Regions from separate parts of the Desulfobacter sp. UBA2225 genome, predicted to be linked through region 3. Evidence: riboswitches for the same ligand, from Rfam matches in the RefSeq annotation. Region 3 holds a riboswitch; each other region holds the start of a gene.

Region 1 (8,535 bases), on a different contig from region 3:
CGGTCCGATTGGTGATGATGATATCCCCATTTTGGGCTGCAATACCGTGGGCCAGGGCCCGGGCTGCCCCGCCTGCACCCACAATACAGACGGTTTTTCCTGAAATACCAAAGGGGACAAGGGGCGCAACAGCGGCTTGACAATCGGTATTATATCCTTTTAATACGCCGTTTTCATTCACTATGGTGTTTACTGCACCAATGACCCGGGCTGTGGGATCGATCCAGTCAATATGTTCCATGATGGATTCCTTGAAAGGAATGGTTACGGAAGCGCCCTTGATGTCCAGCGTGCGCACAGCCTGTACCGCGCCTGCCGCATCCTGCACCTCAAAAGCAAGGTAAACGGCATTGATGCCCTTATCTTTAAACGCTGCATTATGAATCACAGGGCCTTTAGAGTGCCTGGCAGGATTGCCGAATAGACAATATAGCCGGGTGGCAGCGTCAATCATTGTAATATCTCCTGTTTTTCAAAAATCGGGTACGACCCCAACACCTTTAAATACAGGGCCTGGCTTCGAATCTGTTCAATGGTTTGAAATACGATTTCATCCTGGATATGCCCTTCAATATCCATGAAAAAATGATAGCTCCAGTTATAATGACGCGTGGGTCTGGATTCAAGTTTAACCATGTTCAGGCCGGATCTGTTCACAGGCGAAAGCGCCCTGAAAAGTGCGCCCGGGGTGTGGTTCGTGGCAAACATAATAGATGTTTTATCATTCCCTGTTCTCTCCGGACGATCGCCCCCAATCACAAGGAACCGCGTAATATTTCCGGCACGATCCTGTATTTTTGATGCCACCGGCAGCAGGTTATAAAAATGTGCTGCTTTGCCGGATGCAATGGCGGCAATCTGTTCATCCTTCGAGGCCAGAAGAGCCGCATTTGATGTGGAGCTGGTCTCCATGACTATGGCATGGGGCAGATGTTTCTTCAACCAGTTTTTGCACTGGGCAATGGCCTGGGGATGGGAATAAACGGTTTTAACGTCTTTGAGTTCCCCTGTGATGGATAACAGATCATGGGAAACAGGCTCATAATGCTCTGCCGTAATTTCAAGATCAAACTCGGCAAAAAGATCAAGGGTATAGTTGACAGCCCCTTCAATGGAGTTTTCAACGGGAACAATGCCGAAATGCAGCTCTTTTCGCTCGATATTGTTGAAAATATCAAAAAAACCGGCTTGTTCTACAAATTCCCCGCAGTGGTTGAAATAATGAAGGGCGGCAATATGGGAATGGCTGGCAAGGGGCCCTAAATAACCAATGGTCTTAGGCTTCTGGATTTCCCGTGTGGCCGTGATGATCACATTGAAAATATACTGAATCAGGCTTTCGTCCGCAGGGCCGGGGTTCAGCCGGGAAAGCCGCTCAATCACCATGCGTTCCCGGGTTCGATCCAGAATTTGGCTGCCTTTTTGTTTTTTAATCTCCCCTACTTTTTTGCCGATCTCAAGGCGCTGGTTGATCAGTTCAAGAATGCGCTCATCAATACGGTCAATTTCCCCACGAAGCGGAGACAGGGGCGAAGAATCATCATCTGCCTGCTTTTGATTGTCCTTGTCTTTAATCTCATGGTCAGTCATCTCAATTTCCTTTTTTATAATCAGCTTCAAATAAAAAAACCGCCTCAGGTTTTGCCTGCTGCGGTTTTAGTGATTTAGTTAAATTTATGGGAAAAATCAGTTGTCCACAGGCAGGCTGTCCTTTCTATAAAATCGAGTGCTAAAATAAAAATTTTTGCTGAAGCTAAAGATCATTAAACTATTTCTCCCTTTATATTTTTTTAAGACCATATACGTTGGATCTTTTTCTGTCAATAGATTCAGACTCAATGTCCAGGGCGATCGCATGTAAACATATCCTGGAAATGAAAAATATGGTTGGATAACCAATCCCATAGAAAGGGACGATCACAATCGGCTAAAGGTTATTGCAATTACTTTTTCATAACTTCTTCAAAAAAATCGAGTTCATATTGTGTTGATAGCGTGAAGGCTTTCAACATTTCCTGATGAAGTTCTTCATCTGCTGCGGATGATAGCCGCTCTACAATATCAATAAATCTTTGCGTGTATTGCTCGTACGCTTCACTATGATAGGTGTCGATCCACATCTGGTATTCGTTGTCAGCTTCCGCAATGGTCAAGATGTGGTTACCAACGCTGCTAAACACCCAGAAACAGGGTAAAAGTGCCGCAGCAGCAAGAGCAAATACGGAATTTTTACTGTGATTAAGCAGAAAGGAAGTGTATTTCTCAATTGCAGGAGACTTTTCTTCAGCTTCCTCAATATCAAAATATTTCAGAAACTCATTGTGAAGGGCTTTTTCAATGTCCAGCCCATCTTTGGCTAACATTTGAAAGAATTGCTTTTCAGATTCGTTGGGAGCTTTTTCGGCCAACAGGTCCAAAGCCAGATTATCATCCTTGAGATAAAGGATATCCTGCGACAGGAAATGTGCAAAATTATTTTTATCTAATGTGCCTTTCGCCAGTTGTACAACGAAGGGATGAGCGATTGTATCCTCATAAATAGAAGATACCGCATCCCACATCTTTTGAGTGTATTTTCCTGCTGCTTTAATATTCTTCATCACCCCCTGATTCCTCTATTTTTATTTTTTAGGAATGAGCCTTAAATAACTCGACCATTTCAAAACAGTCGGCCATTGTCGGCCGTACGTTTAGAAATTTTAATTGGCCATCTTATTTCGTGCTCGTTCCTTAAAGGCACAAATGGCAACATAATCACCGCAGTCAAACCCCGGAATTGGTTGTTCTTCCATATTGTTTGAGTATAGCGGATGTTTAGTGAGCGTTTGAGCATAATCAAAGTCTTGAAAACCTGCTGTTTTAAGCATCTCGACTTTCTCAGCAGTTGTACGCCAGTTTGCAACCTTTACAAATTCAATTGGATACGGGTCCCTTGGGTGAACTCCTTCCAATAATGGATGTTCCCATGTTTCGACACTTTTTGCCAGGTTATACATGGTTGCGTATGAACTTTCCTTAGGAACATCAATAACCACGATTTTACCTCCTTTTCTCAAAGCAGTATATGCTTTGTGAAACACGGACTGCAGGTCATTGATATAGCTTGGTGTGCCGTTGAATAGGATCGTATCGTATTGTTCTTCGCCCAGATCGGCGTCTTCCGCTGTGGTTACCTCAACACTTATCCCCCGTTTACGGGCAATCTCAGCCATTCCCTCTGATGGTTCGAGACCGTACTGAATGGAAATGTTAAAATCTCTTTTCAAGATTGATTCAAAAAGACCACTTCCGCACCCTACAGAAAAAGTATCACCCGCATCTTTCATAAAATAAGCGACCAGGTTCACCTCTGAATTTAACAGATTCATATTGTCAAAAAACCACGCATCATATGCTTGTGCAAATTCGTCAAAACTTCTTTTTTTATCCATGCTGACCTCCGAAGAAAAACCTTTATTATCAACCCGGTGCAGATAATGTATTTTTATAGGTAGGCACTTACTTGAAGAGGCATGATCCGCTTCCCTACGTCGGTATTACCCGCATCAGGTTCCAAGGGTCAGGAAAATGTTTCCTTCTCAGCTTTTGCAAGCGCCCCCAGCTAAATTCTAAAGAAGTATCAAAAACAGCGTTTTTAAAATGTACGCAAAAACCTAACCGGACACTACTGATCTATTTTATTGAGTTATTTCATTTCCTCTATCAATTTTTTTGCGTCACTGGCCCCGGGGAAATTATCATTAAGCTCCAGGGCCTTGGACAGCTCTTTGAGTGCCTGCTCTTTTTCCCCTTTTCCGTAATACGCCAGCCCTAAATGGTAGCGGATAATGGGATGGTTTGGTTGTTTTTCCAGGCAGTCCAAAAATTCGGCAACGGCATTTCCGTACAACCCTTTTTTATAATAGGCAAATCCCATCGTATCCATGATGCTCGGATCTTCGGGATAAAGGGCTTTCGCTGTTTTTGCCAGGGCCAGGGCCTCGTCAAATTTATCTGTCCGGCTTGCCAGGTAAAATGACAGATTGTTGGCGGCGGCTGCATAGTTGGGATTGATTTCAAGGGCTTTACGGTAATGGGTTTCTGCGTCATCAAATTTGTTTTCCGCTTCAAAAAGGACGGCCAGCAACATATGGGGCGGGGCCAGTTTATCGTTTTTTTCAATCATGGTCAGATATTGTTTTTTTGCGTCCTCAATATTTTTCTGGGACAGGTATATTTTTGCCAGCGTTCCGTAGGGACTCAGATAATCCGGGGCAAGGTCAACGGCTTTCAGCAGTTCTGATTCTGCCTGTTTCATATCCTCCTGGGCCAGGTAAATATTTGCACGGGTGCTGTGCACAAGCGCCTTCAAATTATTGTTATCCGTGAATGCATCCATCTGCTGAGTACACAGGTCATGGGCGGTGTCAAATTCTTTTTGAGCCACGGCATTTCTGATTCTCAGGGTAAATACGTCAATGAGTTTGTTGTTCAGGGACCAGGCCTTTTCCAGCAAGGGGGCTGCCTGGTCAAATTGCCTCAGCGCAGATTTTAAGTAGGCAAGCCGGTAATAGCCTGCCGGATTGTCAGAGCCGATTTCAATCATTTTTTTATAATCGTCTTCAGCTTCCTTAATTTTTTTCAGGGCCACATAGGCGTTGCCCCGGAGCAGATAGGCCCGGTAGGCTTTGGGATCAAGCTTAATTACCGCAGTGGTCTGATTTACGGCAAGATCATAGGCGTGCTGGCGCAAATAAATTTCAGACATCAGCAACCGGGCCTGGGTATAGTCCGGTTTCAGCTCCACCGCCTTGACCAGGGCTGATGCCGCCTGGTTCGGCTCCCCTATTCCGATATAAGAAAGGCCTTTAAAATATTGAACCCTGTGGGCATTTGGTTCTTCCTTTTCAAGGGCGATCAGGATATTGAGCGCATCCTGATATTTTTTTTGAAAAATCAGGATTTCGCTTTTCAGCATTCTGGCATCCGCCAACTTGGGCCGTTTTTTGAGAATGCCGGCGACCAGGTTCTCCGCTTCGTCTATTTTTTTCTCCTTGTACAGGAATCTTGCCAAGATCATCTGGGTATTGCTGTCTTCAGAATCAAGGGCAGCGACTTTCCTGTACAATTCAAGGGCCTTATCCTTTTGGCCCGTCACGTCATAGAATCCGGCCAGTATAACCATGGGCCGGGGAGTGTCCGGTTGGATCTCAACCGCCTTTTTAAACGCGGTCTCAGCTTCTTGGAAATTTTTTGTTCTCAGGTAAAAATTACCCAGAAGAATCTGGTGCCCTGGATTTTCAGGATGCTCTGCCGCTGACAGATGTAATTGTTCCTCTGCTTTATCCAATTGTTTTCGCAGAATATAGAACTGGGCCAGGACGTTTCTGGCCGTTGTCGCATCTTTGCCTGATTCCACAGCTTTGAGCAAAAAAGCTTCAGCCTCGTCGAATTTTTTTTCGCCGGCTTTTATGGCGGCCATGGTATGCAGGGCTCCCACATGGCTGTTCTGGATTTCAAGAATTTTTTCAAAAACAATCCGGGCATCTTCAATCTGCTTCTTTCTGATCAGAACCTGTCCTTTGAGAAAGAGCGCGTCCAGATTTTGGGGGTCCTTTTTCAAAATTTTATCGATCCTGGCCTGGGTTTCCGGCAGTTTTTTATCCAGAAAATAAAATCTCGATAATTTCACCAGGGCTTCAATATTTTCCGGATCAAGTTTTTCTACGCTGGAATAAAGCGCAAAGGCCGATTTTAACTGGCCTGTCTTCATGAATATGTCGCCAAGCTTCAAAAGGACTGCCGTATCTTTATTGTCTATCTGGAGCGCGTTCTTATATTCTATTTCAGCCTTTTTATACTCCCTTGCATCAAAGTATTCGTCACCGTTTTTTACATGGGCTGCTTTTTTTTCGTCCTTGTTTGCGCATCCAAATCCGGTGCAAGTAATCAATGTGATGAAAATGACTAACATAATTTTGGAACAGGTTTTCATGAACAACCTCTTTAAAAGTGAATTGGCTTTTTGTTTACTTTATGATAACGCTCAAATGTTAAATACAATTTGTATTATGGGATACTCAGTATTGTCAACGAAATAAAAATTTCGACATTGTAGGAACATGGAACGAGATATGCGGACGCGATATTTGATTTTAAACATTTTGGGGACGCTGTTTTTTTTGTGCTTAACCCAGGGAAAAACATATGCCTGGTTTCATTTTTCCGACACGTGCGAAAATTGTCCCGTTTTCGAGTCGCCCCGAATCGCAGAGGAGGTGTCCAAAACCTATGCCTTTCTGCCGAATACCCCGGATACTGACTCAGAAATCCGCCTGTATAGAACATTTTCTAAAGAGTCATCTCCGGCAAGCGCCGGAGAGCTTAAGATTGATATTCCTTTTAATCTTTTATCCGCATCAGAGACAAACGTTCAAGCATCGCTTGACCGCCGGATTGCGGCAAATCTCAGGTTAAAAAATCTTATAGAGCAATACCGGGCGCTACAAAAACGAAATGCCCAACTGTTAAAGGATTTGAGCATCCCTTATCTTGAGGCAAAAAAAAGCCACAAAAAAGCGGTAGAGGTATCTGATGCGAAAGAATTGGTGCCTGCCGACAAGCTGAAACGGCAAGTGGCAGAGGTGATTCTTTTTCAGACCGGCGGAAAAGTAAGCCTGCCTGTTCAAGAGAGCCGAGATCTTCAGGCGGTCCAGGCAGAAAAAAAAGGCAGGGAGGATTCAATGCCTGCCCTTGAAAAATACCAGGCGTTGAGTTTAGAAGAGGCGTATTCGAAAAATCCGGTAGGCAGCGGCGCATATCACCAAACCTATGGCCGGGATACGCAAATGCCTTGGATTTTTTCCTTGGGACTCAAGCTGCTGCGGTTTCTGGCAAACAATAAAATTGAAATTCTTTCCTGGGCGGCTGTTATGGCCGTTATCGGTCTGGTCGGCCTGATTGTGGTGAAACGATGAAGCGTAAACGCAAAAAAATAGCTGTTGCCGCCACAGGCGTGTTGATTTCCGCTTTAATGACGGGGATCCTTGTAGGCTGTTTTTTGATCTGGGAGTTTGGAACGCCCCAGGATCATTTTGAGAATCAAGGCGACCAGGCTTTTGAGCGCGGTGATTATGCCGATGCCCTTCAATACTGGCTAAGAGCAAAGGAGCCGGTCGGGCAGTCCGGACGTGTATATGCCAAGATGGGCGCCGTTTATCTGAAATTGTCCAACCTGGACCAGGCTGAGATATGCTTTAAAAAGGCACTGGAAAAAAATCCCGAAGATGTTGACACACAACAGCAAATTATCCGGATTGCCTTGGTTCGCGGGGATACGGCAGCGGCTCGGAATTTATTGTCAAAGCTTCTCAAGAACCATGATTCAGATCCCCTCCTTTTGATGCTTTCCGGCGATCTTGCCATGCTACAGACTGAATTCAAAACGGCAGAAGCGGCTTATGAGAAAGCTGCAGCGCTTTTACCCGCCCAGATTCGCCCCAGGCTCAAGCTGGCCATCTGTTTTCAGGAACAAAAAAAGGCCTTTGAGGCCGAAAAGATAATCACCCTTTGCCGCACCCAGGGTATTAAAACACCCATGGATCTCATGCTTGCTGCAGATTATTATGCCCTTGCAGGAGATGATACCAGCGCCGAAAGGTACCTCCTCATGGCCGTGGATTCAGACCCTGGAGACCTTGAATTTAAAACCCGGCTTTGCCTGTTTTATCGCGTTGCCGGGAAGTTAGAAAAGGCAGTGGCCTATTTAAAAAAACTAATTGCTGAGTATCCTGAAAATACCGGATTTAAAATGATGCTGGCCGATTTTTATCTTGCGATTGAAGACATGGCAGATGCGGAAAAGCTGCTGGATCAACTTGCCCAGGCAAGCAGGGATGCGCCGGGGTATCATCTACTGATGGGAAAATTCTGGTTGTTCAAGGGAGGGTACTCCCATGCCGAGTCATATCTGAAAACCGCATTGGACAAAGACTACGGCCTTGTGTCCGCCCATTATCTTCTGGGTGTGGCCTATTTTGCCGGGGGCCAGAGTAAGCTGGCTGAAAAAGCGTTTCTCCGGGCACTGATGCTGGACCCGGATCATGAGGGGTCGATATTTGCCATGGCTGCGCTGAATTATAAGCGGGAGGATTACGGCCTGGCAGACCAATATGCGGATCGATTTCTGGGACAGGAACCGTCCAGTGCCCGGGTCTGGAAGCTCAAAGGGCTGTGCGCCCTTGGCCGCAGGGATCCTTCCTGTGCAATAGCTCCTTTGTCCAAGTCGTGGCATCTGGGAGGCGGCGCTTCGGCCCACTTTTTTCTGGGGCAGGCCTTTGAGGCCCAAGGCATGGTGCAGGAGGCGCTGACAGCTTACAGCCAGGTCTTTGAAGATGCACCGGTCATATATCCGGCCTTGTACGCGTATGCCCGGCTCGCTTCAGATCATGGCCTAGGAGAGAGGGTCTTTGAAAAGATAGATGCGCTGGCGGTTCATGACGCGAATCCGGCTGTTTACTATACCGGGGCAAAAATTTGCCTTGGCCTCAAAGACTA
Region 2 (7,651 bases), on a different contig from region 3:
GTACAGACATCTTGTTCCTCGGGTTGCGAAGATTTTCGGAAACTCCTTGCCTTTTCCGGATCCAGGGCGCAGTCGAACTGACCCTCCCAGTCCAGCTCACCCCGGGCTTTGCTCATTTTATGGTCAATAATCTCGGCCCCTTTAAGCCCCTTGGCCAGATCTCCGGCATGGGCGGCGATCCGCGATGCCATAATACCTTCTTTAACATCGTCTGCGGTTGGCAAACGCAGATGTTCGGCCGGGGTGACATAACATAAAAAGTCGGCACCATGCATAGCGGCCAGGGCACCACCGATGGCGGAGGTGATATGATCGTAGCCGGGGGCAATATCGGTAACCAGGGGACCAAGCACATAAAACGGGGCGTTGTGGCAAAGCTTTTTCTGAAGTTGCATGTTCATTTCTATCTCATGCAGCGGCACGTGACCCGGCCCTTCAATCATGACCTGCACATTTTTTTTCCAGGCCTGCTTGGTCAGTTCTCCCAGGGTGATCAGTTCCTCGATCTGGGGGGCGTCTGTTGAATCCTTTATGGCACCCGGCCTGAGTCCGTCCCCCAGGCTGATGCAGACATCATGGGCCTGGCAAATATCCAGTAGACGGTCAAAGTGTTCATAAAAAGGATTTTCGTTGCCGGTTTTTTCCATCCATTCGAACAGAATAGCCCCGCCTCGGCTGACAATGCCGCACAATCGAGGATTGGTTTTTATGCTTCGGGCACATTTTTGGTTAAGTCCGGCATGAATGGTAATGAAATCAATCCCGTTGGCGGCATGGATCTCAACGGTTTCAAACCACTCTTCGAGGGTTATCTCCTCTGTGGGTTTTCCGGTACGGGTTAAGGTGTCATAAATGGGGACCGTACCGATCATCACAGGAATTTGTTTCACCAGACGCTTTCGAAATGTTTCAGTGTCGCCGGATACACTCAGGTCCATGACGGCATCTGCCTGGTATTCTATGGCCAACTGCGCTTTTTTTATTTCCGAATCAAAACAGCAGACATCTTTGGATACGCCTAAATTGACGTTAATTTTGGTTTTAAGTCCTTTTCCCACACCTGCCGCTTTCAGGTTTAAATGATGTTTATTGGCAGGGATAGCAATTCGACCCTGGGCAAGGCCCTCCATGAGCTCCTCTTTTGAAATGGATTCATTGGCGAGAACCTGTTCCATCTGAGGGGTGAGAATGCCTTTTCGGGCTGCATCCATCTGAGTCGTATATGACTGTGACATATGTACATCTCCTGTTTTATATTTCTATCTATAAATATAGGGGGAAACTGAAACGAAAGGGCCGGGAAATGACAGACAAGCTCTATGCCAAAGCTTCAACCACATTTCCTACGCCGGTACGAACCGGATCAGGTTCCAAGGGTTGAAGTCTTGAGCCAACTTCTCTCAGCTTTTACGAAAGCACCCCCGTGATTAACTGGAATGTCACATACTTGATTCGGAAGGTTCTGTCAATGGATTAAGAGTCTGTTTGGCAATCAGAGGTTTTGAATAGAATTTAAATTTATAAATACAATGCATTGAAATAAAATCAAAACGATGAAATATAATCAATTCGATTTATTCCAATGGCAGACTGGCTTTCAAGAGAATCAAGGGCGAGCCTGCCTCTGTCAGGACAAACGCATTAAAAATTGACACACTTTTTGATTTTGGCATAATAATTGAATAATAAATTTAATAACGCCCACTCAGCTGGGGCTGAACCCAATTTTATAACCAACTACACTTACTATGAAAATATTTTAGTTATAAAGTAGAATTCATGAATAACAAAATATTAAAAACTGCCACAGGTTTTACGTTGTTGGAAATCATTATTGTATTGGCGATCATGGCAATCGCCATGACCATTGCAATCCCAAATGTCATGTCCTGGTTGCCCAATTATCGCTTAAAAGCGGCGGCACGTGACCTCTATTCCAATATGCAGAAAGCCAAATCTGAAGCGCTTAAACGCAATTGCAGTGTAGGCATTACCTTTTCAACGGTGACGTTCCCGACTCAGGGGGGAGAATATACGGTCTTTCTTGACAATGGTGATGGTGCAGGAACCGCTGATAACGCAATACAAGACGGTGGAGAAGTAACGTTGCTAGCGGTTGCAATGCCCATAGGTTGCACACTTTACCAAGCCAGCTTTAGCGGAACACCAATGACTGGCTATAATTCCCGTGGATTCCCCCTTGGCAACAGGACAGGTTCTGCAAGATTAAGGAACAATAATTCAGTCTGGTATGAGATGGCTTTGTCCAATTCAGGATATCCGAAAATACGAAAAAGTCATGACGGAACAAATTGGAACTGATGCAAGAGGGATTAAACCAATATACAGATGGGGAAATAATGAAAAAATATATATCGCCATGCATGGAAAATGCCGGTTTTACCCTGATTGAAGTTCTCTCCGCTCTTGCCATTTCCAGTATTCTCTTAGTAGGGGTTTACGCACAGTTCACATCCCAACAGGCTAGTTATATAGCCCAGGATCAGGTGGTGGAAATGCAGCAAAACCTGCGTGCCGGAATCGGCTATATGACTCAGGAACTGTGCATGGCCGGATATGACCCTTACAGATCAGGGACGGCAGGTATTGAAACAGCAAATTCGACCAGTGTTGTTTTTACCTATGTTGCTGATGATGACGGGTTGGATAACGATAATGCCGATGGTGACAACGACACATCCACCGGTGTGGATGAGCCGGGCGAATTACAAACCGTTACTTTTGATTTATATGATGCCTATGGCGATGGAGACAATGATATCGGCAGGCAAGTGGGTGGAATTAAACGTGCCATTGCCGAAAATATTGAAGCGCTGGAATTTCTTTACCTTGACTCCGCTGGCGCTGTGGTGACCGATCCGGATAAAATAAAAACAGTACAGATTTCTCTTCTGGCCCGCGTGGGGAAGCAAGACCGTAATTTTTCCAATAACAAAACCTATACGTCCGCATCCGGGGATGTCTGGGGACCTTACAATGACGGGTTCAGACGCCGCTTTCAGATTGTAACCATCTACCTCAGAAATACGGAGAGTTGACCCGTGAATAAGCCGCAAAGTCATAATGATGCCGGTTTCACTCTTATTGAAGTGCTTATTGCGCTGATGGTTTTCAGCATCGGCATTCTCGGCATTTCTCTGATGCAGTTACAGGCTATTCGGGGCAACAGCGTGGCCAATCATCTGACTGAAGCCACGGTGTTCGGCAGTGACCAGATTGAACAAATGCTGTCCTGGGACTATGACGACGACAATCTCAAATCGAACAACAACTATACCTATACGCTGCCCGATGGTACTACTACTATTACTGCAGATGGCCATCAGGCTGATAGCGATAACTTCTGTGAGGCATATTGGCATATCACCGACAATACCCCGGTCACGGGCAGTAAAACAATTGATGTTACAGTGTTCTGGAATCAAAAAGGAGCGCTGAAAAGTTTCAGCCTTTCGGTTGTCAAGGCGCAATAGTGTGAGCTTTTTTTTGAGGATACATCCAACGAATTGAGGTAGATATGAAGCCGCTTGATCATGTGAACAACCAACAGGGTTTTGCTTTGATATCCGTAATGCTTTTTCTGGTATTGCTGACTGTCATCGGTATTGCGGCGCTGAATACAACCGGCGTGGAGCTGCAGATAACCGGGAATGACCGGATTTACAGAACGGATTTCTATAACCAGGAAATGAGCCTGGCTGCCGGGAAGCTCAATTACAGAACCTGGCTTACGACTGGTTACCTGACATCGGATGAAAGCACTGCCTATTTTCCCCAGGCGGGAAGTGATGATAATGGTAACGGCATTACTGATCTCAGTGAAATGATCAAAAATGGCGAGGTTATCGGGAGTTACAGGATCAGAAACAATGTTTCCACCGCGACCGACATCAGTGCCTGGGAAGACCTGTCCGCCTTCGGCAGCGCTGCCGACCACCCGGCCAACCAGGTGCCGGTTCTGAATCACCGAGACAAACCCCTGCCGGGAAGCGGCTACGATCCCAAGAACTTTGAAATCCGCCGTTTTACCATTACGGCCTATTCCGTTAAGAATGACCGCAAGGTGATTTTGCAGGAAGGCGTTTACAAGGTGTTTAACAAATATGAATAAGTTCCGATCAATAAGCCTCTGGAATTTCCGGATGCTAAGTCAGGAGGAAAAAATATGAAAACCAAACTGTTATTGTTATTGGGACTAATCGCATGGACATCATTTGCCCTCGCGGAAGATGTCGATATTTACGGCGTCTCGAATATTGAGGTCAAGCCTAATGTCCTGATTATTCTAGACAACTCCGGAAGCATGGCGACAAAAGACGTGCCAAGCAACCAGAATGATGATTATGATCCTGCCACCATTTATTCCGGATCGTATGAAAAAAACAAAGTTTATTATAAATATTATGGGTCATGGCAACTCTATTTTTCCGATATCACGTCACCATACTGGCAATGCTCCGTTGCTAAAACCGACCTTCTCAGCAAAGGATACTGGACGGGCAGGCTGTACAAAAACTACCAAAACAAAGTAACCTGTTCATCCAATGGGACTTCCAGAGATTACGCTCTGGGCAATTACCTGAATTTTGCAGGGGGAGGCGCAGACCGTTCGCGCATGGAAGTTGCCAAGGAGGTCGTTGCCAACCTGATTATCGATAACAACGAGAATGTCAACTTCGGACTGATGGCGTTTAATTACGAGCACGGAGGGAAAGTTGTTGCCAACTGTGGGGCGACTCAGGCGACGCTCGTCGGAACTTATGACCCCGCAACGAGTGCGATGGCGGACTCGGCTCAATCTGCATACGGAGCCGTCGGTCTGTTGAAATCAGATACCTGGACGCCACTTGCGGAAACCCTGGCCGAAGCCGGGCTCTATTTCGCCGGCAAAGCAAGTTGGTTCAACAGTGGCATCACCTACACCAGCCCCATAGAATACCGTTGCCAGAAAACCTACATCATCCTGGTGACGGACGGCGAGCCGACCAAGGATGACGATAAATTCGCGAGCAAAAAATATATTATCGACAGTTACCTGTCGGACAGCCATACTGATACTTATAACAGCAGTGGTTATGACTATGATATGAATCAGAGCCACTACAGTTTTCTGGATGATGTCGCCAATTTTCTCAAACACACTGATGTCCTTTCGGACCTGGGCAAAACGGGTGACTTTGAAGATCAGACCATAACGACCTATACTATTGGTTTTCAGACAGCACAGGACCTGCTCTCCTTGACAGCAACCCGCGGCGGCGGCGAATACTATCAGGCGACCAATGCGGGAGAACTTGGCGTGGCCTTGAACAGCATTATCGTGGCCATTAAGGAACAGAACGAAATTTTTACCGCAGCGGCAGTGCCGGTCAGTCGCGCGAACAAGGCCTACGCCGGCAATTATGTTTACTACGGCATGTTCCAGCCCACCAACACTGGCAACTGGTACGGGAATCTGAAAAAATATGGCATTACCGATGACGGCGTCATTCAGGATAAGAACGGCATCGCCATTGAGAGTGGCGGCACGGTGGTTGACAATGCCGTCTCATACTGGAGTAATGCGGCGGATGGTCCCAAGGTGACCGCAGGCGGCGCTGGTGAAGTTCTGCAAGATCGGGCGACGGACCGGGATATCTACACCTATACCGGAACAACGTCGGACCTGACGGCCTTAAGCAACAAGTTTAGCACAGACAACTCCACCACTCTCAACACGTATACCGACCTGACCGACACGGTCATTGATGCTGTGCGTATCGGTGTGGCCGATGACTGGCCGCTGGGAAGTCTGCTACACTCCCAGCCTATAGTTGTGCATTATGATACGAACAACGATGGCACTGAGGACCATTCGATGATCTATGCCGGGGCTAATGACGGCATGCTGCACTGCTTTGACGATGAAGACGGAAAAGAACTGTGGGGCTTTATTCCCCAGGACCTTTTGGGCAATCTGAGTTCCAAGGTGGGCTCCTCCGGCCTGGAATATTTCGTTGACGGGACGCCGGTCTATTACCACTACGATCATGACAATTCATCCAGCACACAGGACAAGAAGCTGCTCATTTTCGGCGAACGCCGCGGGGGCAAGCATTACACCGCCCTGGATATCAGCAGCTACAGCGCGCCGGCCTTCAAATACAGCATTACTCCCGATATCCTGGGCACGGAAGAACTCGGACAGTCTTGGACGGATCCCCAGGCGCTTCAAATGGGGCATATGGATGGCGCCACCTATAAAACAAGGGATGTTTTTCTCATGGCCGGAGGCTACGATATCAACCAGGATTTACTCCCCACAGGCACCCCTGCAATAAATGCAACTGATTCTATGGGGCGGGCGGTGTACACAGTTGATGCCCAGACCGGTACTCTGTTCAGTAATTTTTTGTTCAGTCATGACAACTACAGTGCCATGACCCACTCCATTATCGCGGTCTCAGGTTTTGAAAACCCCAAGACCCGCACCACCACCCGGGTGTATGCCGGAGATATGAACGGCAACCTGTTCGCCTTTCGGGATGATATTTTCCATCGCAACACCAGCATCAGCAAAGCATCTGCCTTCGATGGGAAGTACGACGGGCAGGAAGACGGCGTCTGGGGACAGAGGCTGAAACTCTATGCGTTGCCGGGCAAAAAGATCTTCTACGCCCCCACCATTCTGAATGAGTACTTTCCGGTCGAGTTCACCTATGAAGCCGGGGAGAAAAGTGACAAAGAGGAAACGGTGCTCGAAAAACGCGTGGGCGATTACGCCTTTTTCGGAACCGGTGATCGGGAACATCCGGAAAGGACGGATATCCTCAATGGATTTTACGCCATCAAGAACAACTGGCAATGGTCAAGCGAATCCCCAGTGATCGTTGAGGCTTACGTCGATAAAACCGATGGAAAGGTCAAGGCAAAGAATGACGGTCATACCGTCGTCGGTGGTGAAGACGACCCTGACGAATTGTTCCTTCTCGATGTGACCGATGATCTTCTTCAGAATGAGGAGGCTGATTCGGATGTCAGCCTGCGTTATACTAATTATGTAAAAAGTGCTATAGATCACGAAAACAATAGGGGCTGGTTTATCCTTCTGAAGGAGGCGAACGGCAGCCAGGTGGGCGAAAAGGTAGTCTCTTCCCCTCTGATCTATGACGGTGTAATCTATTTTTCCACCTATGTTCCTGATGATGACGATGAGGATAACAGTGATGATCCATGCGCTGTTTCCGGGGCCGGGGGCAATGGCTATCTTTACGCTCTCGGTTATAAGTACGGGGAGGCTGCCATTAATTACGATACCGATAATGATGATGGAGAAGAAAAAGTTCTGGGGCGGCAGGACCGACGTAAGAAGCTTAAAAATAAGGGTATTCCACCCCAACCGGTCCTGGTTGTCCATGAAGGAAAACCGACAATTATTATCGGCTTTGAAACAACCGATCCAATAGCTCCAGTCGGCTTGGAAAGAGCATTCTGGCGCCAACTTAACAAATAATAACACCATCGTTCAGGAGACTTTTATGCTGAAGAAAATACTCTCCCTGGCTGTGTTTGCCCTGCTTCTCCTTAACGGAATGTGTGGCATGGGCATAGCCGCTGAGAATGAATCCGTTTTTTTTGAACTTAACGCCAA
Region 3 (11,110 bases):
TTAACAAAACCTATGACAATGTATTGTCATGAAGTACGCCGGGTTGACAAAGAATGAGTTCACTCATGTGATTGGCCACGGTGGTCACCTTGTGGCTGAAGAGCGGGGCCTGGTCGCAATCGGTGGTAAAGTCGCCCACAATGTAGCAGTTGCCGATTCTGCGCGAACCGATGGCGGCCAAATCGGATCCGGCAATGCCGCAGGCTGAAACCACCCCCTTTTTGTCGGCAAAGGTTTCGATGAGCATTTTTTTATCCACCTGGCGGTCAAAGCCCTCAACGATAAGATCGCAGTCCAAGAACAATTCTGCGCAGTTCTTCGCGTCAATACGCTCAATCAGCGCCTCGATCTCTATCTTGGGGTTAATGCGGCTTAGGTTGATTTTAAGTGCCTCGACTTTGAACAGGCCGATCTGGTCGGAAAAATAAAACTGGCGGTTGAGGTTGCCGGATTCTACCCGGTCGAAATCGACCAGTTTGAGTTGCACAACGCCGCTTCTCACCAGGTTAAGTGCCACGTTGGAGCCGATACCGCCGACCCCTGCAATACCGATCTTCATCAGATGCAGTCCCAGTCTTTGTAAATCGGCTGGTAGCCCTGGGCGAGAATTGCATCGGCCACCTGAGCCACACTGCGGGCATCGGTAATTTCAAATTGCGGCGTCTGACCCTCGGGCACCTCGGTATATCCACCGACACCGGTGCTTGACCCGGCAGAGTAACGGGTAACCCCCAGGGGCAGAATGCGGTCGCGAAAGGTGGCGTTTTCACGGGTAGAGACGGTCACTCCCGAACGCGGCAGGAAGATGCGCAACGCGGTCATGAACTGAACAAAGGTTTTGTCATCCACCAGGTAGTCGGGTTGAAAATCGCCTTCCGCCTCGTTAAACCGGGGCAGAGAGATGGCGACTTCGGTATCGATATACTTGTTTTCAAGGTAGCGGGCATGTAACCCGGTGAAAAACATGTCCCGGCGCGGCTCGGAAAGACCCAGCAGCGCGCCGAGGTTGACCACCCGCATGCCGGCGATCGCGGCCCGTTCAGGCCCGTTGAGCCGCCATTGGTAATCCATTTTTTTGCCGGCCAGATGAACCCGTTTATAGACATCTTCGTCATAGGTTTCCTGGAACATGGTCATGGAATCGACACCGGCCTCGTAGAGTTGGCGGTACTCATCAACCTCAAGCGGGTAGACCTCGATCGCCACGGATGCAAAATGTTTCTTGAGCAGTTGAGCCGCATCCACCAGGTACGACATGGGGGTCATGTGCTGGGCCTCACCGGTGAGAAAAAGTACATGCTGCATGCCGGTTTTAGCAATGGCCTCGGCCTCAATCTCAATCTCTTCCAGGCTGAGCCTCCGGCGAAGGATGGGGTTTTTCTGATTAAACCCGCAGTAGGCGCAGCCGTTGTTACAGTGGTTGGAGATGTACAATGGAATAAACATCTGGATCGTGCGTCCGAAATATTGCACGGTCAACTGGTGGGCTTTGCCGGCCATGACTTCAAGATGTCCGGCAGCCCTGGGGCTCAGCAGGGTCAAGAAATCCATGGGACCGGGTTTTTCCTTGGCCAGACTGCGGATGACATCCTGATCGCTCACCTGGTCAAAAAAATGGGGAACGTCAAAATCCCGGTATCGCTCAACGATCTCGTAAAATGACATAATCTAATCCTCTTTATACCTCGTCAAGGAATCCGGTGAGTGGAGAAGAGGCCCGGGCAAGGGTAGACTCTTCGGCCATTTCAGCCAGGTAGGCAGCCCGTCCGGCCTTGACCGCGAAATCAAAGGCGCGCCCCATGGCTTCCGGGTCCCGGGCCGTGGCAATGGCTGTATTCACCAGAACCGCATCCGCACCCATTTCCATTGCAGCCGCTGCCTGGGAAGGCTTGCCGATTCCCGCATCCACAACAATGGGTACGGAGACGTTTTCAATTAACATGGCAATCAGTGGTTTGGTCTCCAGCCCCCGGTTGCTTCCGATGGGTGCGCCCAGAGGCATCACCGCCGCGGCACCGGCGTTTTCCAGCCGTTTGGCCAGGGGCAGGTCCGGCAGGACATAAGGCAGCACCTGGAACCCTTCTTTGGCCAGAATCTCCGTTGCCTTCAAGGTCTCCCAATTGTCCGGCATCAGGTATTTCATATCGGTGATGACTTCAATTTTAATGAAATCACCACAACCGGCTTCCCGGGCAATACGGGCAATGCGTACGGCCTGTTCTGCGCTGCGGGCGCCGGATGTATTCGGCAGCAGGGTCACATGTTTGGGGATGTATTCAAGGATATTTTCAGACTGAGCCGTGATGTCGACACGACGCAAAGCGACAGTGATCATCTGTGAACCGCTGGCCGCGAGCATCTTGGGAATTTGCCCATGGTTGCCGAATTTCCCGGTACCGGTCAGTAACCGGTTACTGAATTCTTTCCCCCCCAATCGAAGTACATCGTCTTTCATAATCAGCCTCCTCCGACAAAACTGAGCATCTCCAGGCGATCATCTTCCTGAAGTTCAGTTGTCGGCCAAAAATCCTGTTTGATGATTTGCCGGTTAAGTTCAATAACCAGCGCCCCTGCATCGAGCTTTTTACAGGCGATCAACTGTGCCAACGTGCATGGCTCTATGCGTTCCTTGTTTCCATTGACAAAAATATTCATAGGCAAAAATCCTAAATAAAAAAAGCCGCTTGCTCTCAAGGGAAGAGCAAGCGGCTATAAAAATGCCTAAATCCGAATTTTTCCGGGTTTACTATTGTCTTGTCCGCTCTTCCCTTCGCCAGTATTATCCGGATCAGGTTCAATGGGTATTATCTCAGACGCTGTGCGCCACCCCAAACGATAAATCAAGCTATATATAGATTAAAAAGCTTTGTCAACCCTGGACTAAATATCAAGAGTTCCCTTAAAAACGGTTTGGGCAGGCCCAGTCTTAAAAATATGGCCGCTGGATTCATTCCATGAAATGTCCAGGTCCCCGCCGTCCAGATTAACACGCACCTGACGCCCTGCCCGTCCCGTGAGATGAGCGGCCGTAACGGCAGCACAGGCCCCGGTGCCGCAGGCAAGGGTTATCCCGGCCCCGCGTTCCCACACCCGCATTTTTAATTGCCTGTCAGAGACGACTTCAATGAACTCCACATTGGTTTTTTCAGGAAAACGAGGATGATTTTCCACCATGGGACCAATTGTTTCAATATCCACCAGTGACAAGTCATTCACAAAGATCACGGCATGTGGATTCCCCATGGAAACACAGGATACCAACATTGTGCCCTGGGCTGTCTCTATGGGCACCCCGAGGGCCATATCCCTGTCATGGACAAAAGGAATCTGCTGAGGCACAAGCCTTGGCACCCCCATATCCACGCATACGGAGACCACCTGTCCGCTTTGCTTTTTTTCAATCCGGGGCACCACGGTTCCGGCCAGGGTCTGAACCTTTATTTCATCTTTTACAAGAATATTGTTTTCGTACAGATACTTGGCAAAACAGCGCATGCCGTTGCCGCACATTTCAGGTTCGGACCCGTCTGAATTGATGATTATAAACCGAATATCATGGGTATCAGAATGCCGGGCCAGGATAATGCCGTCGGCACCGATGCCGAACCGCCGGTGGCACAGGCGCACAGCCAGATTCGAATAGTCAATATACCCTGCAATCGTCTTGTCCCGGTCATCCAGCATGATAAAATCATTGCCGATACCGTGCATTTTCCAGAAATCTATACGCATTGTTTATCCTTATCTCTTTTTCTCTTTTTAACTCACTGAACCCGGGACAGGGTCTCAAGAATATGCTCACCAAGCGCCTCAACCTGCCAGTTTCGCATGCCCGGAATCCGCAACAAATCTTCCGGGCTTGCCGGCTTGCCCGCAGCCACAGCGGAAATCATATTGTTGTTGATCAAAAATCCAGGTTCCATGGCCAAAGTCTGGGACGCTGTTTCACGCATTTTTTTTAATGCATCAATGCGGGCAAGGACCTGGGAGGTTTTCCTGGGCACCCGGGTTTGGGGATAGGACGGCAGTTCCCGGTGAGGTAAGGCAAGGGCGGTTTCAATGGCCTTGACGCACAACTGCCCGTACATGCCGGTCTGTTTAGGGCTAAGGGCCCGATGTTTCGATATCGACTCGACACTGGTTGGCCTGTGCTGAACCATGGTCAGAATGGACTGGTTGGACATAATTTTAAAGGGAGGCAGATCCTTTTTCTCGGCCTCGGAAAGCCGGACTTCCAGCAAATGCTCCAGCACGGCAAGGCTCCGGTTGTCAAGTTTTCCGGCTCCCTTGAACCGTCTGAACAAGGGTCTTGAATGATTGCTCTCGTATTTGACCCTGGCCTGCAACTCAAACTCCTCTTCGGCCCAGGCCAGACGCCCGATCTTTTCAAGACGTTCTTTTAAAAGGTCATGCAGGTCCACAAGCGTTGCCACATCCCCCACACTGTAGGCAATCATCTCCTCTTTCAAGGGCCGTTTTGACCAGTCCACCTTCTGGTATTTTTTATCCACATCAATATCAAAAAAAGATTTCAAAAGTGCGCCCAATCCCCGTTCCTTAATATTTAAGAAACGGCAGGCAATCTCGGTGTCAAACAGGTTTTCAATTTCAACGGACAACTCCCGGTCAAGGCTTCTGACGTCAAAGTCCGATCCATGAAACACCTTGGTAATCTCCGGGTTTTCAAGAATTCGGGAAAAGGGTAAAAAATCATTGATCAGAAAAGGATCCAGCAGCCAGGCCTGGTTTGGGCCTGCAATCTGGATCAGGCATATCTTTTCTGAAAAACAGTGCATGGAATCGGCTTCCAGATCCACACCGATTATTTCACAGGGTTCAAGTTTCAGGCATACTTGTGCCAGGTCTTTGTCCGTTGTTATAAACTGATAAACCACCTTAGTTTTCCCTTGATTGTTTAAAACACTTCTTTTAAAATTCTTTTTTTTAATTAACGGCTTTTTCTTACAATGCCTGATCATACGCTGCCTTTGGAAATAGGGCAAGATCGAGGCATGATATATAAAACAGGAAGTAAAAAAAAATGATTCAAATAACTTTCCCGGATAATGCAGTAAAAGAATTTAACGAACCACCCACAGGCATGGATGTGGCAAAAAGCATTTCCGAAGGATTTGCCCGCAACTGCGTGGCTATGGCAATAGAGGGCAAAGCCCTTGATTTAGGCACGGTCATTGAAGAGCACAGTGCAGTGAGCTTTATCACCGCCAACGACGACCAGGGGCTGGATATCCTGCGACACTCCTCAGCCCATGTCATGGCCGAAGCCGTACTCAACCTCTACCCGGACGCCAAACTGACCATCGGCCCTGTGGTTGAAGATGGATTTTATTATGATATTGACATGGATCCGGTAAGCGAAGCTGACCTTGAAAACATTGAAGCGGAGATGAAAAAAATCATCCAGGCCAAGGCAGGTTTTGAACGGCAGGTGGTCACACGGCAGCAGGCGCTTGAGCTGTTTGCCGACAACCCGTTTAAGGTGGAATTGATTAACGAGTTGCCCGAAGGCGAAGAGATCTCTTTGTACCAAAACGGTAAATTCATTGACCTGTGCCGCGGCCCCCATATCCCCAACACCGGCATGATCAAGGGGGTCAAACTGTTAAAAACCTCCGGTGCCTACTGGCGGGCAGATCAGTCCCGGCAACAGCTCCAGCGGCTGTACGGCATCTCCTTTTTTGACAAAAAGAAACTCAACGCCTATCTCACCATGATTGAGGAAGCCAAGAAGCGGGACCACAGAAAACTTGGCACCCGCCTGGATCTGTACTCTTTCCATGACGAGGCACCGGGTATGCCCTTTTTCCATGCCAAAGGCATTTCTATGTGGAATGCGCTTTTGGAATACTGGCGCATGGAGCATAAAAAAGACGGGTATGTGGAGACCAAAACCCCGGTGATGATGACCCGAAAACTTTGGGAGCAAAGCGGTCACTGGGAAAACTACCGGGAAAACATGTACACATCCACCATTGATGACGAGGAATACGCCATCAAACCCATGAACTGCCCCGGCGGCATGATCCTTTACAAAACAACATCCCACTCTTACAAAGACCTGCCCCACCGGGCCGGAGAGATCGGGCTGGTACACCGCCATGAATTTTCAGGCGCGTTGTCAGGATTGTTCCGGGTCCGGGCCTTTCACCAGGATGATGCCCATATCTTCATGACCCCGGACCAGATCCAGGAAGAAGTTTTAGGCGTTTTGAAACTGGCTGAACGGGTCTATGCGCGGTTTGGACTATCCTTTCACCTGGAGCTCTCCACAAGGCCTGAAAAATCAATCGGCACGGATGAACAATGGGAAACCGCCACCAACGGACTGCGCAATGCCATAGAAGCCTATGGCCGAGAATTCATGATCAATGAAGGGGATGGTGCATTTTACGGTCCCAAGATAGACATCCACATCAAGGACGCTTTGGGCAGAACCTGGCAGTGTGGCACCATTCAGCTGGACATGGCGCTGCCGGAACGTTTTGATCTGACTTACAAGGGCGCGGACAATGAAAAACACCGGCCCATCATGATCCACCGGGTGATCTACGGTTCCATGGAACGGTTTTTCGGTATCCTTGTGGAGCATTTTGCAGGTAAATTTCCCCTGTGGCTGGCCCCGGTCCAGGCCGTGATCCTGCCCATCAACCAGGAACTGGCTCCCTATGCCAAAGAGATCCAACACCTGTTGGCGCTCCATGACATCCTCTGCGACGTAGATGACAGAAGCGAGACCCTTAAAAAGAAAATCAGAGAGGCCCAACTGGACTATATTCCTTTAATCATCACCATTGGGGACAAGGAAAAAGAAGAAAAAGTATTGTCGGTGCGCACGTTGGACGGCAAGGTCAAAATGGGGGTCACCCACGAAGAGTTCCTGACCAAAGTCTGCGCCCATATCAAAGACCGGGTCCTGGAGGGAATCGATCTTTAACATATTAAATCATGGCTGATTTTTCCGATAAACTGGTACAGATTCTAAATTACGGATCCCTGAACCTGGGTTTGGGGATCGGCTATGCCCTTGAAATATTTGATGTCATGGATGAGAAAGGCTCAGCCCTGACCCTTGGGGAACTGGCCGGGGCAACGGGTCTGAACTCGCGTTATCTCAAGGAGTGGCTGGGCATCATGGTCACCGGTGGCATTATCGAGATGACAAAAAAGCCGGACAATGATGACACCTTTTTCCTGCCCTCTTCCCATGGGGATCTTCTGTGCAGAAGAGCCGGGAACAACAACTTGGGGGTTTATACCCAGGAGATCCCCCTGCTGACCGCCTGTGCCATGAATGCCGTAAAACAGGGATTTAAAACCGGCCAGGGCGTTCCCTTTTCCATTTATCCAGATTTTCAGGCATTCATGTCGGAACTGGCTGAGGCCAAACACCGCAAGGTATTAATCCAGGAATTTATTCCCTATGTTGACCAAGGTAGGCTGGAAAAAAGGCTGCAGCAAGGCATCCGGGTCTGCGATATAGGCTGCGGCCAGGGCGTGGCGGTCTGTCTCATGGCCCAGGCCTATCCAAAATCCGAGTTTGTCGGCATGGACAACCATGAAAAAGCGCTTGAACAGGCCCGGGCCTTATCCGAATCTTTTGGGTTGTCCAACATTGCGTTCATCAACCAGGATGCCGCTGAAATCCGTGAGGCGTCAAAGTTTGGCCAATCCTTTGATTATGTATGCGCCTTTGACGCCATCCACGACCAGTCCCATCCCCTGGACGCGTTAAAAGGAGTGAAATACATGCTGCGTGATGGCGGCCTTTTTTCAATGATCGATATCAAGGCCGCCACCAATATCAAGGACAATACCGATCATCCCATGGGCCCGTTTTTATACACGGTAAGCCTGATGCACTGCATGCCCATCGGGCTCAATGACAACGGCTCGGGCCTTGGCATGATGTGGGGGAAAGAGCAGGCCATAGATCTGCTCAAACAAGCGGGCTTTTCAACGGTTTGTGCCGAAGATATCCCCAATGATTCCTTTAATCTGCATTTTTTATGCACCACCCCATAATTGAACCTATATCCGAAAAAAAACACAGGAGGAACGCGCCATGGAAATCACCTGTCTGCTTGAAAACAACACCACGGACCCGCAACTTGCACCGGCCCACGGCTTAAGTTTTTTTATCCGCACAGGCACCCGGTCCATTCTTTTTGATATGGGACAGGACCAAAAATTTGCAGACAATGCAAAACATTTGGGTGTGGACCTGTCAAAAACGGACATAGCCGTGCTGTCCCACGGGCACTATGACCATGGCGGCGGCATCCCGCAGTTTCAAACGCTCAATGACAAAGCAGCAATCATCATGACTCGGGGGGCCATTGAAGGCAGGTACTATGCCCGCTACAAGAATAATGAACCCCGATATATCGGCCTTGATACCGATGCCATTGACAAAAGCCGCTGCCGGTTTATTGGTGCGGACCTGGCCTTGTCCGAGGATTTAACCATTATCACGGATTTTTCAAAAAAGGGCTTTATCCCCCAGGGCAATTCAGACCTTTTAAGGCAGCAGGAAGACGGGAAACTGATTGAGGATGAATTTTCCCATGAACTGGCCCTGCTGATCGTGGAAGACGGCACCTCGGTTCTGTTCACCGGCTGCGCCCACTCGGGCATGGGGAATATGATTGATACGGTCCTTACCCGCACAGGCCTGGACCATATTGACCATGTGATCGGCGGATTCCACCTGTATAATCGCATAACCAAGGTCACTGAACCGAACAACCGCCTGGATATTCTGATCAATGAACTGTCGTCCTACGAGGGCACAACCTATTATACCGGCCACTGCACGGGTCCTGATGCCCCGGCCTACATGTCCAGTAAAATGGCGCGCCCAATTAACGTGTTTGCCACAGGTAGCCGGCTTGAACTCTGAATTATTTTAGATCAATTCAGGAGTAGATAACTCCATCTCCCGCCTGGGAATTTTCATGACCGTTCCCGGGCGCAGAATCGTCTATGCCGTTCCAGTGGATGCCTGCCAGATCATTAAAGGCGTGGCAGGCATCATGGCAGATGAACAGATGTTTCGCCGGATTTTTGTGAATCTGTTCATGAACAGCCTGACCGCCTCTTTCAGGTGATTGATGGTGATACCTGTTAATAATAGTCTTCCCGATGACAGAAACGATTATGGGAGTGGACTATGAATACTTTCGCTCACCGGATGGATTTGATCCAGCATAACCACTGACAGAAGTAATCCTCTCCCTTTCAAAAAAGTCTCTGGGAGTTCTATAATAGACAAAAGGCTCGCCCTACCTACCAACCTTAGACAGGAGAGAATTTTCAAAATTGTGTGTCATGGGTTGCGCCATTGGAATAGGATCCATGCTCAACGGACTGACAGAGGCTCTGTATCACTCGATGTTCAAGTTTTTTCCAAAACCTTGTAAACACTGGGTTTGAAATGACGTGCTTTTACAAAAAAATCCGTTTTAAAATTATAACTCTTTGATATTATTAAATTTAAAAAATCGTGCCATAAATATCACCCTTTGTATTAAATATAATAATATCAGGTTGTTATAAAAAACTTGAACATCGAGTATCAACACAAACCATATAAACCCAGCATTTGGGTAATCAAGTTAAATCTTGTCCTGCTATAAAATCCTCAACTTTTGATAGCATACAACATTCAATAGCCTGTTCATCTAAAGATTCCGAAAATTCAGGGAATTCCTCAAGAGCTTCTTTAATTACCAACTCTCGCAACTTTTTGCGGTCTGAATCGCTGAGGGAAGCAAGAAGTCGTTTTTGCCTTTCCTCTAATTCTTTTTCTGCATTAAGAACGGATGTGATCGAGATTCCACAACAGAGTTGCTCATAGAACATTTCAAAATCGTCATCATATTGCTTGGATAATTTAATAGCTTGGCAGAGAGCATTTTTATCATAACCTGTAATATTACATTTTTCCATTAGGTACAATGGCAGCATGGTCCGTATATCATCTATTGAATGGAGAAAAAAAGATACCCCCTCGAATCTATATATTCTTTCAGTAGCTTTTCTCTGGAGCCATAAATCCATTCCATCAAAAAAAGGGATTTTTGATGGAGGGGTTAAAATGAGTTTTTTCACGCAATCATTATGTAGATGCAATTTTGAAAGATAACAAGCGCTGAAAAATAAAGCCCGAAAAGCAAGATCAAATACAACTCGTTCTTCTTTTGGTACAGTCATTATTGGGTCATAAATAACACCTGTACCGGCAAGACGTTCTTTAATGTGAGAAGAATCGTTTTCTTTTAAATCCCCACCTTTTAACCACCATGAAATATAATGATTTAAAATCGCCATGCATTCTTTGGGTAAGTCAGCCTGATTCAGGAAAGTGTGCCACTTGACCTTATTGAAATATGTATCTGCCTGATAAAGTGGATAAAAAAAATGAATATTTGGAAATTGCTTGTTGGCTTTCTGAATCGGTTCATCTGAATCCCATCGGTTTAAGTTATAGCAGGAGTTTAAGTGGGGTAACCAAGATGCAACTCGGTTTAAGTTTTCAATCCGGCAGGTATTTTCAAGGCTTTCACACACTATGGATTTTACAATCCAATCATTTTGTAACAGGCTGTTATAATTTGGTGAATCAATCCCATAATCTATGAGGTTTTCTAATAAGCGACATAAAATAATATGCGAATTTAATTGTTCTAATTTGTCTTTTTCTGTTATTTCAGAATCAAGAATGAAAGAAAGGAGTGTATGTATGCCCTGATTCAGATCGACTATTTCCTGAATAAAAAAATCCGAAAAAAATAATAGATCCTCTTCGGTGAATTTCTCTTTTGTTAATAAACGTTCAACGCCAGCAGATTCTATACAATAACCGCACATCTCCAGTTCCTTTATCAGACCATTAAAATAACATTAATAGCGAGCCTTTTGCAGAAACAATTTGTCTGCAAACTATAGTCTTTTTCATATAAACAGCCACGGGCTGACCTGTTTTTTTTTACCGTAATGCAGTCGACAATGAACGCTTTAAAATTTGTGTAGGTTACACAGACTTTCTTATAAAACTTGATATCAAAATATAACCAACTCATGGTTTCAA

What was found. A riboswitch is a leader RNA that binds a small molecule or an ion and turns the genes downstream of it on or off. The one in region 3 is predicted to bind thiamine pyrophosphate.
Region 1: it holds a riboswitch for thiamine pyrophosphate, as region 3 does, so the genes downstream of both, B3D59_RS02740 (class I SAM-dependent DNA methyltransferase) here and thiS (sulfur carrier protein ThiS) in region 3, are expected to answer to the same signal.
Region 2: it holds a riboswitch for thiamine pyrophosphate, as region 3 does, so the genes downstream of both, thiC (phosphomethylpyrimidine synthase ThiC) here and thiS (sulfur carrier protein ThiS) in region 3, are expected to answer to the same signal.

Annotation. Positions count from the first base shown of each region.
Region 1 is NZ_DDYV01000051.1:354-8,888, reverse strand. It holds gene B3D59_RS02755 (shikimate dehydrogenase) at 1-454, opposite strand, end outside; gene pheA (prephenate dehydratase) at 451-1,590, opposite strand; gene B3D59_RS02745 (TenA family protein) at 1,944-2,600, opposite strand; gene B3D59_RS02740 (class I SAM-dependent DNA methyltransferase) at 2,700-3,431, opposite strand; TPP riboswitch at 3,506-3,609, opposite strand; gene B3D59_RS02735 (tetratricopeptide repeat protein) at 3,686-5,974, opposite strand; gene B3D59_RS02730 (hypothetical protein) at 6,129-6,956, shown strand; partial or broken gene B3D59_RS02725 (tetratricopeptide repeat protein) at 6,953-8,535, shown strand, end outside.
Region 2 is NZ_DDYV01000223.1:94-7,744, forward strand. It holds gene thiC (phosphomethylpyrimidine synthase ThiC) at 1-1,235, opposite strand, end outside; TPP riboswitch at 1,322-1,433, opposite strand; gene B3D59_RS11295 (GspH/FimT family pseudopilin) at 1,780-2,322, shown strand; gene B3D59_RS11300 (prepilin-type N-terminal cleavage/methylation domain-containing protein) at 2,361-3,059, shown strand; gene pilV (type IV pilus modification protein PilV) at 3,063-3,494, shown strand; gene B3D59_RS11310 (pilus assembly PilX family protein) at 3,539-4,132, shown strand; gene B3D59_RS11315 (pilus assembly protein) at 4,187-7,513, shown strand; gene B3D59_RS11320 (hypothetical protein) at 7,539-7,651, shown strand, end outside.
Region 3 is NZ_DDYV01000216.1:1,377-12,486, reverse strand. It holds gene thiF (sulfur carrier protein ThiS adenylyltransferase ThiF) at 11-559, opposite strand; gene thiH (2-iminoacetate synthase ThiH) at 559-1,665, opposite strand; gene B3D59_RS10900 (thiazole synthase) at 1,679-2,455, opposite strand; gene thiS (sulfur carrier protein ThiS) at 2,458-2,655, opposite strand; TPP riboswitch at 2,747-2,841, opposite strand; gene dapF (diaminopimelate epimerase) at 2,881-3,732, opposite strand; gene B3D59_RS10885 (ribonuclease D) at 3,765-4,895, opposite strand; gene thrS (threonine--tRNA ligase) at 5,042-6,955, shown strand; gene B3D59_RS10875 (class I SAM-dependent methyltransferase) at 6,967-8,043, shown strand; gene B3D59_RS10870 (MBL fold metallo-hydrolase) at 8,084-8,920, shown strand; gene B3D59_RS10865 (hypothetical protein) at 8,976-9,128, shown strand; gene B3D59_RS10860 (hypothetical protein) at 9,631-10,890, opposite strand.